One region of the Kitasatospora sp. NPDC054795 genome, then DNA from elsewhere that is predicted to be linked to it. Evidence: riboswitches for the same ligand, from Rfam matches in the RefSeq annotation. Region 1 holds a riboswitch; each other region holds the start of a gene.

Region 1 (3,989 bases):
ACTGCTGCGGGGGGAGCGCGGTGGCCGCCGCGGCCAGGCGCCCGGTGCGGTCGGCGCGCTCCTTCGGGTCCATGGTGAGAGCGGCGTGGAGGGCGTCGGCGGTGGCGATGACGTCGTAGGGGTTGACGGTGAGGGCGTCGTCCTTGAGTTCGGCGTGGGCGCCGGCCTCGCGGGAGAGGACGAGGGCGCAGCCGTTGTCGGAGACCACCGGGACTTCCTTGGCGACCAGGTTCATGCCGTCGCGGATGGGGTTGACCAGGGCGACGTCGGCCAGGCGGTAGGCGGCGAGCGAGCGCGGGAAGTCGTCGTCGACGTGGAGGAGCAGCGGCTGCCAGGCGGGGGTGGCGAATTCGGTGTTGATCTCGTCGGCGAGGCGCTGGACGGTGGCCGTGTAGTCGCGGTACTCGGCCAGGTCGGTGCGGGAGGGGTAGGCGAAGGCGATGTGCACCACCCGGTCGTGCCACTCGGGGCGGGTGCGGAGCAGGTGCCGGTAGGCCTGGAGGCCGCGGACGATGTTCTTGCTCAGCTCGGTGCGGTCGACCCGGATGATGGTGCGGCGGTCGCCGACGGTCCGGCGGAGGGCGGCGAGGCGTTCGTCGACGTCGGGGCGGTGGGCGCGTTCGCGCAGGAAGTCGGCGTCGGCGCCGAGGGCGTGGACGCCGAGGCCCGTGGTGCGGCCGTCGAGGGCGACGGTGAGCGCGTCGTGGTCGACGGTCGCGTCCAGGAGGTCCTCGCAGCAGGCGGCGAAGGCGCGGGCCCAGCGTTCGGTCAGGAAGCCGGCCCGGTCGGCGCCCAGAATGCCGGTGAGGACGGCCCGGGCGACGTCGTCGGGCAGCATCCGGTAGTACTCGGGCGGGGCCCAGGGGGTGTGCGAGAAGTGGCCGATCCGCAGGTCGGGGCGGGCCGCCCGGAGCAGGGCCGGGACCAGGGAGAGGTGGTAGTCCTGGACCAGGACCGCGGCGTTCGGTGCGGCCTCGGCGGCCAGGGCCTCGGCGAAGGCCTCGTTGTACGCCCGGTAGGCGGCCCACTCGGTGCGGAAGCCGGCGTCGAAGGCGGGTGCCGTGGGCGTCGCGTAGAGCAGGTGGTGGACGAACCACAGGGTGGAGTTGGCGACGCCGTTGTAGGCGCGGGCGAAGGTCTGCGGGTCGATGTCCAGCATCCGTACGGCCTGGCCGCCGACCTCGTGGCCGGCCAGGTCTAGGCGGCCCCGCGGCGCCTCGGCGGCGGCTCTGCGGTCGGCGTCGTTGAGGGCGGCGCAGACCCAGACGGCGTTCGGGTCCGCGATGGCGGAGAGGCCGGAGACCAGTCCGCCGCCGCCGCGGCGCAGGGTCAGCGTGCCGTCGTCGGCGGTGCCGAAGGACACCGGTCCCCGGTTGGAGGCAACCAGGACGGGGGCGGTGCCGGTCGAGCTCGAACGGTTGGTCGTGAGATCGCCCATGGTTGGGATGTTGCCGGGGGTTCGGGGCGGCAAACCCCTCAATGACGGGTCGCGTATTCGGGGACGGTGTGCATCGGGGGGCGTTCCAGGGCGGTCACCGGGTGGGTGTGGGCGGTGAAGGCGCGGGTTTCCGGGTCGCGGGTGAACTGGGTGAGCCGGGGGTGGACGAGGTCGGCGGAGGCCTTGAGGCGGTGGGTGCGGTCGAGGCGTTCCAGGGCGGTCCGGTAGATGGTGGCGGCCATCCGGCCGAGGGCCTGGCCGTCCTGGTGGCGGTGGTGCCGGACGCCGACGTCCACCTGGGCCAGGGCGTCCAGGCCGGCCAGTTCCAGGGCGTCGACCAGCAGGCCGAGTTCGACGCCGTAGCCGGTGGGGAAGGGCAGCCGTTCGAGCAGTGAGCGGCGGGCCGCGTACTCGCCGCCGAGGGGCTGGACGAAACCGGCGAGTTCCGGCCAGTGGAGGTTGAGCAGGGGCCGGGCGACGAGTTCGGTGACCCGGCCGCCGCCGGCGGGCAGGACGGCGCCCTCGGATTCCAGCGGGCGGTCGTACATGGCCTTGACCAGCTGGATGGACTCGTCGGTCAGCAGCGGGCCGAGGATGCCGGAGACGAGGGCCGGGTCGAATTCGCGCAGGTCGGCGTCGACGAAGCAGACGATGTCGCCGCGGGTGATCAGCAGCGAGCGCCAGAGCACCTCGCCCTTGCCGGGGACGGCGGGCAGCCGGGGCAGGACGGCGTCGCGGTGCTCGACCCGGGCGCCGGCCTCGGCGGCGACGGCGGCGGTGGCGTCGGTGGAGCCCGAGTCGACGACGACGAGTTCGTCGACGAGCGGGAGGCGTTCCATCAGCTCGCGGCGGATGGTGCGGACGATGTCGCCGACGGTGGCCTCCTCGTCCAGGGCGGGGAGGACCACGCTGACGGTGCGGCCGGTGCGTTCCTTGGCGGCGAGGAGGGTGCGGACCGGCCGGTCGGCCGCGCTCCAGGAGCGGCGGCGCAGCCAGGACGCCGCCTGCGGGAGGAGCTCGGGAATCGGTTCGGCGGGCACGGAGGTCTCCTCGGCGGGGTCGGTGGGACGGGTCATCTCGCGTGGCGGACGCACCCGTTCAGGATTGACGCCTTCGGATACAGTCTTCGTACAGCGGTCGGACCTTTGCACGCCGGGGTCGCCGTTGAGCACCACCACAATTTCACAAGCTCATCCAGAGGGACTGAGGGAACGGCCCGTTGACGTCCCGGCAACCTTCCCGCGCGGCTGTCTGTCGACAGGCCCCGGCGGGACAGGTGCCAATTCCGGCCTGTGGCGCGACCGTGCCACGGGGAAGATGAGGAGAGAGGCCTCGCCATCATGGCTATCGACACTGCCGCACCCGTTTCCGTCGACCTCGGCCCCGCCGCCGCGCTGTCCTGTCGCGAGTGCGGCACCCGCTTCCCGCTCGGCCCCAGCTTCGCCTGCCTGGAGTGCTTCGGCCCGCTGGAGATCGCCTACGAGTTCGGCAGCGAGGGCGCCGAGGAGCTGCGCAAGCGGATCGAGGCCGGTCCGGCGTCCATCTGGCGGTACGCGCCGCTGCTGCCGGTTCCGGCCGACGTGGCGTCGAAGCCCAATCTGAACCCGGGGTGGACCCCGCTGGTGAAGGCGGACAACCTGGGCCGGGAGCTCGGTTTCACCGCCCAGCTGCACGTCAAGGACGACTCCGGGAACCCGACGCACTCGTTCAAGGACCGGGTGGTCGCCTGCGCGATCGAGGCGGCCCGGGCGTTCGGGTACACCACGCTGTCCTGCTCCTCCACCGGCAACCTGGCCGGCGCGGTGGGGGCGGCGGCGGCCCGGGCCGGGTTCCGGTCCTGCGTGTTCATCCCGCACGACCTGGAGCAGGGCAAGGTCGTCATGGCCGGGGTGTACGGCGGCGAGCTGGTCGGCATCGAGGGCAACTACGACGACGTGAACCGCTTCTGCTCGGAGCTGATCGGCGATTCGGCCGGCGAGGGCTGGGGCTTCGTCAACGTGAACCTGCGGCCCTACTACGGCGAGGGTTCCAAGACGCTGGCGTACGAGATCTGCGAGCAGCTCGGCTGGCGGCTGCCGGAGCAGATCGTGATCCCGATCGCCTCGGGCTCGCAGCTGACGAAGATCGACAAGGGCCTCCAGGAGCTGATCAGGCTCGGCCTGGTCGAGGACCGGCCGTACCGGATCTTCGGCGCCCAGGCCGAGGGCTGCTCGCCGGTGTCGGCCGCGTTCAAGGCCGGCCGGGACGTGATCAAGCCGGTCAAGCCGGACACCATCGCCAAGTCGCTGGCGATCGGCAACCCGGCCGACGGCCCGTACGTGCTGGACATCGCCCGCCGCACCGGTGGCGCGGTGGAGGATGTCACGGACGCCGAGGTCGTGGCGGCGATCCGGCTGCTGGCGCGGACCGAGGGCATCTTCGCCGAGACCGCGGGCGGGGTGACCGTCGGCGTGCTGAAGAAGCTGGTCGAGACCGGGCAGCTGGATCCGGCCAAGGAGACCGTCGCGATCAACACCGGCGACGGCCTGAAGACCCTGGACGCCGTCTCCGA
Region 2 (3,989 bases), on a different contig from region 1:
CTCCACCGGCTGCTCGACGTCGACCCGGCCGCCGGACCGGTCGACCTGCTCCACCGCGCCCGGGGCGAGCGCCACCTCCCGTACCTGGTGCTCGCCGCGCTCGCCCGGGACGGCGTCCGGATGGGCCGGCACGCCCGCGCCGAGCTGCAGCGCGCCCGCGACCGGGCCGAGTGCTACGCGGGCGTCGCGCGCGACCTCGCCGACGCCACCGGGGTCCGTCCGATCCGCGACCTGCCACTGGCCGGCTACTACCCGCCCGACCTGCCCCGGCCGCTGGCCGAGCTCGGCCTCGTCAGCCCCACGGAGGCCACGCTCTGGCAGACCGTCAACCGGCTGGTCACCGATCACCCGGTGGAGTCCGTGGAGGTCACCCTGTTCGGCGAGCGGCCCCGGCACACCGCCGTCACCCTGCGCTGGCCGGGCGAGGACCCGCTGCTGGACCCGTGGTACCAGGTACGGGTCGCCACCGCCGCGCTCACCGGCGACCTCGCCTCCGTCCCGGTCCGCCCCTACCTGGCCGCCGACGACCACGTGGAATGCCTGATCGCCCTCGCCGAGGAGGGGCTCGGGCGCGCCTTCCTCGCGGGCGACGTGATCGACGTGGCCCAGCTCGCCGGGCAGCCCTTCGACCCCGTCGAGACCGCCGCGGTGGTCGCCGCCTACCGGCTCGCCCCGGAGGCCGCGGCCCTCCTCGACCTCGCCGCCGAACACGTGCCGCTCGGCTCCCTGCGGGACGTGCGCACCGTCCTGGAGACCGAGGTCGCCCCCGAACGGCGCCGCCGCCGCGGCCGCCACCGCCCGCTCCGGCCGCGCCACGGCACCCTGCTGCGCCGCACCGTCATCCGGCACCGGTGGGACGAGGCCCTGCTGCTCCCGGCCGGCGACGCGACCCTGCTGCTCACCCCGGTCGCCGACTACCTGCTCGGCCCCGAGGGCACCCGGCCGACGGCCTCCGAACGCGCCGCCGCCCTCGCCGCCCTGAGCGACTGGGACACCACCGCCCCCGGCGGCCCGGACCGGGCCCCGTGCACCGGCCTGCCGGAGCCGCGCCACCGCTGAGCGGGCCCGCGGGCGGCGGCCGGGGGTGGGGGTCGGAGGTGGGGATCGGAAGTGGGGGGCTTGCCGAGCGGCCCGGGAAGTCTTGTATCGTTCCTGGCGAATCATCCAGAGGGGTGGAGGGACCGGCCCTACGAAGCCCCGGCAACTCCCCGTTCGACCCGGCGTCCGAAGTACGCGCCGTGCCGTCCGGGGGCAGTGCCAACTCCGGCCTGTCGCCACTGTGGCGCGGGAAAGATGAGGAGACACGGTGCTCTCTGTGCTGTCCTTCGCCCGGGCGCTTCCCGCCCCGGCGCTTTCGCGTACCCGTCTCGTGCCCGGCGCAGGCAATCGGCCGTTTCCCCCGGCCCGTCCTCGCTGACCACACCCCCCGGCTCCCCGCCAGGAGCCGCCGTGAGCAGCGACCGTCCGCTGCTCCGGGCCCCGAGACTGGAGTACCCCCACATGGAGAACACGAGCGGCGTCGGCGTGCTCGACAAGGTCACCTCGATCCTCGGCACCCTGGAGGCCGGCCCCGCCACGCTGGGCGGCCTGGTCGCCGCCACCGGCATGGCGCGGCCCACCGCCCACCGGCTGGCCGTCGCACTCGAACGCCACCGTCTGGTCAGCCGGGACAACCAGGGCCGGTTCATGCTCGGCCCGCGGCTCGGCGAGCTCGCGACGGCGGCCGGGGAGGACCGGCTGCTGGCCGCGGCCGGCTCGGTCCTCGCCCAGCTGCGCGACATCACCGGCGAGAGCGCCCAGCTCTACCGCCGGCAGGGCGAGGTGCGGATCTGCGTGGCCGCCGCCGAGCGCCTCACCGGCCTGCGCGACACCGTTCCGGTGGGCGTCACCCTTCCCATGAAGGTCGGCGCCGCCGCCCAGATCCTGCTCGCCTGGGAGGAGCCCGAACGGCTCCACCGCGGACTGCAGGGCGCCCGCTTCACCGCCACCGCGCTGAGCGGCGTACGGCGCCGGGGCTGGGCCCAGTCGGTCGGCGAGCGCGAACTCGGGGTGGCCTCCGTCTCCGCGCCGGTCCGCGGCCAGTCCAACCGGGTGGTCGCCGCCGTCACGGTGTCCGGGCCGATCGAACGCCTCACCCGGCACCCCGGCGCCCAGCTCTCCCAGGCCGTCGTCGAGGCCGCCCATCGGCTCACCGAGGCGCTGCGCCACCCCTGAGCCGGGGCCCCGCCCGCATCCGGCCCCCGGCTGCATCGGGGCCCCGACACGGGCGGGCCCGCCTGCCCCGGGCTCAGGCCCGGGGCAGCAGCACGGTGCGGGAGGGACGGGGGATCCGGCTGATCACCGAGCCGATCAGGGTGCCGATCGACACTCCGAAGACCGCCGACACGGCCGTCAGCACCGACTGCGCGCCGTTCCCGACCTCGATCTGCGCGGTGTGCAGCAGGCCGAAGGAGCCCGGTACCACGATCCAGAACGCCGGGAGGTAGAGCACCTGCCAGAGCGGACCGCCCGGCAGCCAGTGCACCAGGGTGGCCGCGGCCGCGGCGGTGACCGCGCCGGCCAGGCCGCCGACCGCCGCGCCGTGCGCCGACCCCACCACCACCTGGACCGTGACGCTGACCGCGATCACCACGACGATCCACGGGACGGCCGAGGGCGGGGTGTTCACGCTGACCACCACGCCGGCCACCGCGAGCGCCAGCCCCAGCGCGATCACCCACCAGCTCGGCCTGGCCACCTGCACGTCCGCCAGCGCGGCGGCCGGCACGCCGGCCGCCGTCGCGGCCGCGGCCACCCCGGCGAGGAACAGCGCCAGCTGCACCGCACCGGACACCAGCCGGGCCGTACCCGCGCTGGCCGCACCCGCGGCGATCTCCGACAGCCCGGTGACGAGCAGTCCGCCGGGAAGCAGGATCGCCAGCGTGGCCACGATGGTCCGCAGCGGGCCCTCCAGCAGCCCGGCCCGGGCGAGCGAGAGAACCAGCAGCGCGACCAGGAACCCGGCGGTGACGGGCAACAGCGGCCGCAGGTACGGCAGCCGCCGGGCGAGCACGGTCAGCCCCACGACGATCAGTGAGCCGAGCCCGGCCGCCAGCACGTTCGCCGCCACCGGCTGGAGGAAGAGGCAGACCCCCACCCCGACCGGCAGCGCCCCGAGGTCCGACACCCACGCGGGCCGGCGGGCCGGCGCCCGCCGGATCCCGTCCAGCTCGGCGAGCGCCCGCCGCCCGTCGAGCTCGCCCGCCCGCAGCCGGTGCACCAGGTGGAGGACGTCGGCCGTCTGCTCGAACCGCAGCGCGGTGCCGACCGGCTGGAACCGGGTGGCGTCGTCCGGCCCCAGCGCGACGAAGAGCCCGTTGGTCAGGGCGGCGACCCGTACCTCCGGCGCCCCCAACGCCCGCCCCAGCCAGTGGAGTTCCTCTTCGACGTCATGGACGGGCAGGCCGCCGCCCAGCAGGGCTTCGCCCAGTTCGAGCAGCAGACGGCGGAGCGGGTCGGGCGGGGCGTCGGTGCCCCGGACCGGGGGAGACTTGCTTGGCATGGCAGGTATCGTCCCATCCCGCCCGAATCGGTCCGACTCTGCCCCGGTCTGATCGGTTCTGCTCGCGGGCGAGCGGGTGTCCCGCCTCGCATCCGACCCCGGGCAGCAGCATCGCTTTAAACCTGTGTGGGCAGGTGTTCGCGGGGCCGCCGAAGCTCGTGCCGGCGGTGCGGATCCCGGACGGATCCGCACCGCCGGGCGCTGTCACGGGCGGACGGTGAGCACCAGCTTCCCGGTGACCCGGCCCGTCTCGCCCTCGGCGTGGGCCTCGGCGGCCTCGGCGAGCGGGTAGGCGCCGGAGACGTGGACGCGCAGCTGCCCGGACTCGGCGAGGGCGGCGATCGCGGCCATCCCGGCCCGGTCGTGCTCGACCAGCAGGGTCTTCGCCGTCACGCCCAACTCGGCGGCACGCTCGGCCAGTCCGTCGAGGTCGTGGGGCAGGATCGAC
Region 3 (3,989 bases), on a different contig from region 1:
GACGGCGTCAGCGAGGTCTACTCGGTGACCGGGGGCTACAACCTGGTGGCGATGGTGCGGGTGCGCCGGCACGACGACCTGGCCGAGGTCATTCCGGGCCGGCTCAACAAGGTCCCGGGCGTGGCCCACACCGAGACCCAGATCGCCTTCCGCACCTACTCCCAGCACGACCTGGAAGCCGCCTTCGCCCTGGGCCTGGACGAGTAGCGCTCAGCCCTCGCTCAGCCCTCGCGCCGGCCCCGGTCGATCTGCACCGTCGCGACGCAGCGCCCGCCCTCGTTGCGGTAGTTCCAGGCCGCCCCGTCCGTGACCAGCTCCCGGACGGCGGTCAGGAAGCGGTCGACGTGCTCGTCCGGCGTCCCGGCGCCGAAGCTCACCCGGATCGCGTTCAGGCTGCGCTCGCCCGGCAGCGAGGGCTCCGGCGCCCCGCACTCGGACGGAGCGACGTCCTCGTCCCCGAGCAGCGTGCGCACCAGCGGGTGGGCACAGAACAGGCCGTCGCGCACCCCGATGCCGTACTCGGCGGACAGCGCGGCCGAGAAGTGCGAGCTGTTCCAGCCCCGGACGACGAAGGACAGCACGCCGACCCGGGCGGAGTCGGAGCCGAACAGGTTCAGCACCTTGACCTGCGGGATCTGCGCCAGCCCGGCCGTCAGCCGGGCGATCAGCTGCTGCTCGCGGGCCTCCAGCGCCTCGAAGCCGGCCTCGGTCAGGGCCCGGCAGGCCGAGGCGATCGCGTAGGCGCCGATGACGTTCGGCGAGCCGGCCTCGTGCCGGGCCGGACCGGTGTGCCACTGCACGGCCACCGAGCCGTCGCTCTCCCGGGCCACCGTCCGGGTCGCCCCGCCGCCGGCCAGGTACGGCTCGGCCGCGTCCAGCCAGTCCGCCCGGCCGGCCAGCACCCCGGCGCCGAACGGCGCGTAGATCTTGTGGCCGGAGAAGGCGATCCAGTCGACGTCCAGCTCGCGGACCGAGACCCGGTGGTGCGGCGCCAGCTGGGCGGCGTCCAGCACCACCCGGGCGCCGTGCCGGTGCGCGGTCCGGGTCAGCTCGGCGACCGGCCACAGCTCGCCGGTCACGTTGGAGGCGCCGGTGACGCAGAGCAGCTTGGGGCCCTCGGGCGCCCCGGCGAGGGCTGCGTCCAGCGCGGCCACCGCCTCGGCCCGGGAGCGCGGTGCCCGCAGGTAGGTGACACCCAGTCCGGCGTGCGCCCAGGGCAGCAGCGAGGCGTGGTGCTCGGTCTCGAAGGCGAACACCCGGGTGCCGGCCGGAACGGCCGCGGCCAGCAGGTTGAGCGAGTCGGTGGTGGCCCGGGTGAAGACCACCTCGTCGCCCTCGCGCAGGTCGAGGAACTCGCCGACGGTGCGGCGGCTCTGCTCGAACAGGTCGGTGGACAGCTGGGAGAGGTACCCGGCCCCACGGTGGACGCTGCCGTAGTACGGCGCGTAGGCGGCGACGTCGTCCCACACCCGCTGGAGCGCCGGGGAGCTGGCCGCGTAGTCCAGCGCCGCGTAGCCGACCTTCTCACCGTTGGCGAGCGGGACCTGGACATCGGCGCCGAGGACGGCGAGCGGGGCGCAGGTCTCGGTGATGGCGAGAGCGGACATGAGGATGCACTCCTTCAGGGGTGAGGGACCCCGGGAGTGCTGCTCGTCCGGCGTCCGCGCTTGTCGCACGGACGGCTTGCCGTGACGACCCGGTCCTCACCCAGGGCACCCCGCCACGGACGGAGGGTTGCCGGACAGCCAGCTGGGGCTTCGCGCTGTCACTCATGACCTGGCGAAGACTCTAGGCCGCGTCCATCGGGTGGTCAAACGGGCATCCAACATCCGGACAGCGCGGGAGCCCGTACCGGCGTTCCGGCACGGGCTCCCCAACTACCGCCTCAGATCCGGCTGGTGGCCTCCGACCAGCGTCGCAGCAGGTCCTGCGCGGCACCGGAGTCGATCGCCTCCGCGGCCCGCTCCATGCCGGCCGCCAGCTGCTCGGCGAGCGGCGCCTCGCCGAGGTCCAGCGCGACCAGCGCCGCCGCCGTGTTCAGCAGAACGGCGTCCCGCACCGGCCCGTGCTCCCCCGCCAGCAGCCGCCGCGCGACCTCGGCGTTGTACGAGGCGTCCGCCCCGCGCAGCGCTTCGATGCCGACCAGTTCGATGCCGACGTCCCGCGGGTCGAAGGTGGTCTCGGTGACCACCCCGTCGCGCACCAGCCAGACCTGCGAGGTGGTGGTGATGGTCAGCTCGTCCAGCCCGTCGTCGCCGCGGAAGACCAGCGCCGTCGCGCCCCGTTCGGCCAGCACCCCGGCGATCAGCCCGGCCAGCCGGGTGTCGAAGCAGCCGATGGCGTGCGCGGTGACCTTGGCCGGGTTGGTGAGCGGGCCGAGGATGTTGAAGGAGGTCGGCACCCCGAGGTCGCGCCGCGCGGTCGCGGCGTGCCGCATCGAGGGGTGGAACTTGGCCGCGAAGCAGAAGGTGAGACCGACCTCCTCGGCCACCTCGGCGACCCGCTGCGAGGAGAGGTCCAGCGCCACCCCGAGCTTCTCCAGCACGTCCGAGGAGCCGCTGGTGGAGGAGGCCGACCGGTTGCCGTGCTTGACCACCTTGGCGCCGGCGGCCGCCGCGACGATCGCCGACATGGTGGAGATGTTGACGGTCTTCGCCCGGTCCCCGCCGGTGCCGACGATGTCCACCGCCGGTCCGGGGATCTCCAGCGGCTCGGCGTGCTCGTACATCGCGTCGACCAGGCCGGCGATCTCCTCGACCGACTCGCCCTTGGCCCGCAGAGCGATCATGAACCCGGCCACCTGCACGGGGGACGCCTCGCCGCTCATGATCCGGTCCATCGCCCACGCGGTGGAGGCGCGGTCGAGGTCCTCCCCCTGCAACAGCGCCGCCAGGAGGTCCGGCCAGGTGCGGATCACCTGCGCGGGGTCGCTACCGCCGTTCGCAGGGTTCACGTTCACCATGGCTGACTCCAGCTGTTTGTCGGTTCCCCGCTCCGGGGGGACGTCCGTACGGATGGAGCCAGCCTATCGAGCGAAGCGGCCGCTTCTACCCCCCTCTTTTCCAGTTGCCGGGGGGGAATTCAGCGGACGGCCGGAGTCCGCTTCGCCAGTCGCGCCCGCAGCAGGGTGGCGACCGCCCCGGCCAGCGCCACCGGCTCCACCGGGCGGGAGATGGCGGCGTCCGCCCGGCTCCAGGCGGCGAGCCAGGAGTCCTGCGGCCGGCCGATCAGCACCAGCACCGGCGGGCAGCCGTAGATCTCGTCCTTGAGCTGGCGGCCGAGCCCCAGCCCCCCGGCCGGAACGGCCTCGCCGTCCAGCACGCAGAGGTCCACGCCCCCCTTCTCCAGTGCCTTGAGCACCGCGGGGGTGGTCGCGCACTCCAGGTAGGACAGTTCCGGAAGATCCTCGGCGGGCCGACGGCCGAGCGCCGTCAGCACCTGCTCGCGGGTGTTGCGGTCGTCGCTGTAGACGAGGACGGTGAGCGTCTCATCGGTCGTGTACGCCATGGACCCTGCTCCCTCAAGTGTGATCCGGACCACGTTCGCCTGATCCGGATGCTACTCCCGATCACCGTCCGCCGAGTCCCCCTCGCGCACGATCCGTCCCGAGCCGCCGCGCCCCGGGCTCACCCGCCCGGAGGACGGCCCGTCACCCGGTCCCGTCCAGTCCACCCGTACGGCCGACCCCGGGCCCGTCCCCTTACCTCCCACGGCTGGTCCGACCGTGCAGCGACGCGCCGGGCAACGGGGTCGCGGGCCCCTCCGAGGAACCATCAGAAAAGGGACACGCCGCTGCTCAACCCCCGTCCGGGCACTCCGGCACCCCCCAAGGGGGCATACCGCACGCACCGGACACTCCGAGGGACACCCCCCGACGTGAAGACGGAATAAGGGACCGACATAATGTCCGTCGTGGCGACAGCAACAGCAGTAGAAACCGGGCACGCGCACGGATCGGTCAACCGGCCGAACATGGTCAGCGTCGGAAC

The links. Region 1 has a riboswitch for S-adenosylmethionine ahead of thrC (threonine synthase). Riboswitches for the same ligand answer to the same signal wherever they lie in the genome.
Region 2: another riboswitch for S-adenosylmethionine. It lies ahead of ACWGJO_RS04300 (IclR family transcriptional regulator); the one in region 1 lies ahead of thrC (threonine synthase).
Region 3: another riboswitch for S-adenosylmethionine. It lies ahead of ACWGJO_RS27830 (aminotransferase class V-fold PLP-dependent enzyme); the one in region 1 lies ahead of thrC (threonine synthase).

The regions. Positions count from the first base shown of each region.
Region 1 is NZ_JBSHAP010000131.1:4,382-8,370, forward strand. It holds gene ACWGJO_RS33935 (alpha,alpha-trehalose-phosphate synthase (UDP-forming)) at 1-1,438, opposite strand, end outside; gene ACWGJO_RS33940 (glucosyl-3-phosphoglycerate synthase) at 1,477-2,514, opposite strand; SAM riboswitch class I at 2,626-2,762, shown strand; gene thrC (threonine synthase) at 2,779-3,989, shown strand, end outside.
Region 2 is NZ_JBSHAP010000007.1:55,813-59,801, reverse strand. It holds gene ACWGJO_RS04305 (hypothetical protein) at 1-1,059, shown strand, start outside; SAM riboswitch class I at 1,158-1,300, shown strand; gene ACWGJO_RS04300 (IclR family transcriptional regulator) at 1,501-2,214, shown strand; gene ACWGJO_RS04295 (threonine/serine exporter family protein) at 2,288-3,541, opposite strand; gene ACWGJO_RS04290 (NADP-dependent oxidoreductase) at 3,746-3,989, opposite strand, start outside.
Region 3 is NZ_JBSHAP010000088.1:22,230-26,218, forward strand. It holds gene ACWGJO_RS27825 (Lrp/AsnC family transcriptional regulator) at 1-207, shown strand, start outside; gene ACWGJO_RS27830 (aminotransferase class V-fold PLP-dependent enzyme) at 222-1,607, opposite strand; SAM riboswitch class IV at 1,659-1,777, opposite strand; gene trpD (anthranilate phosphoribosyltransferase) at 1,886-2,962, opposite strand; gene ACWGJO_RS27840 (response regulator) at 3,082-3,507, opposite strand; gene ctaE (aa3-type cytochrome oxidase subunit III) at 3,904-3,989, shown strand, end outside.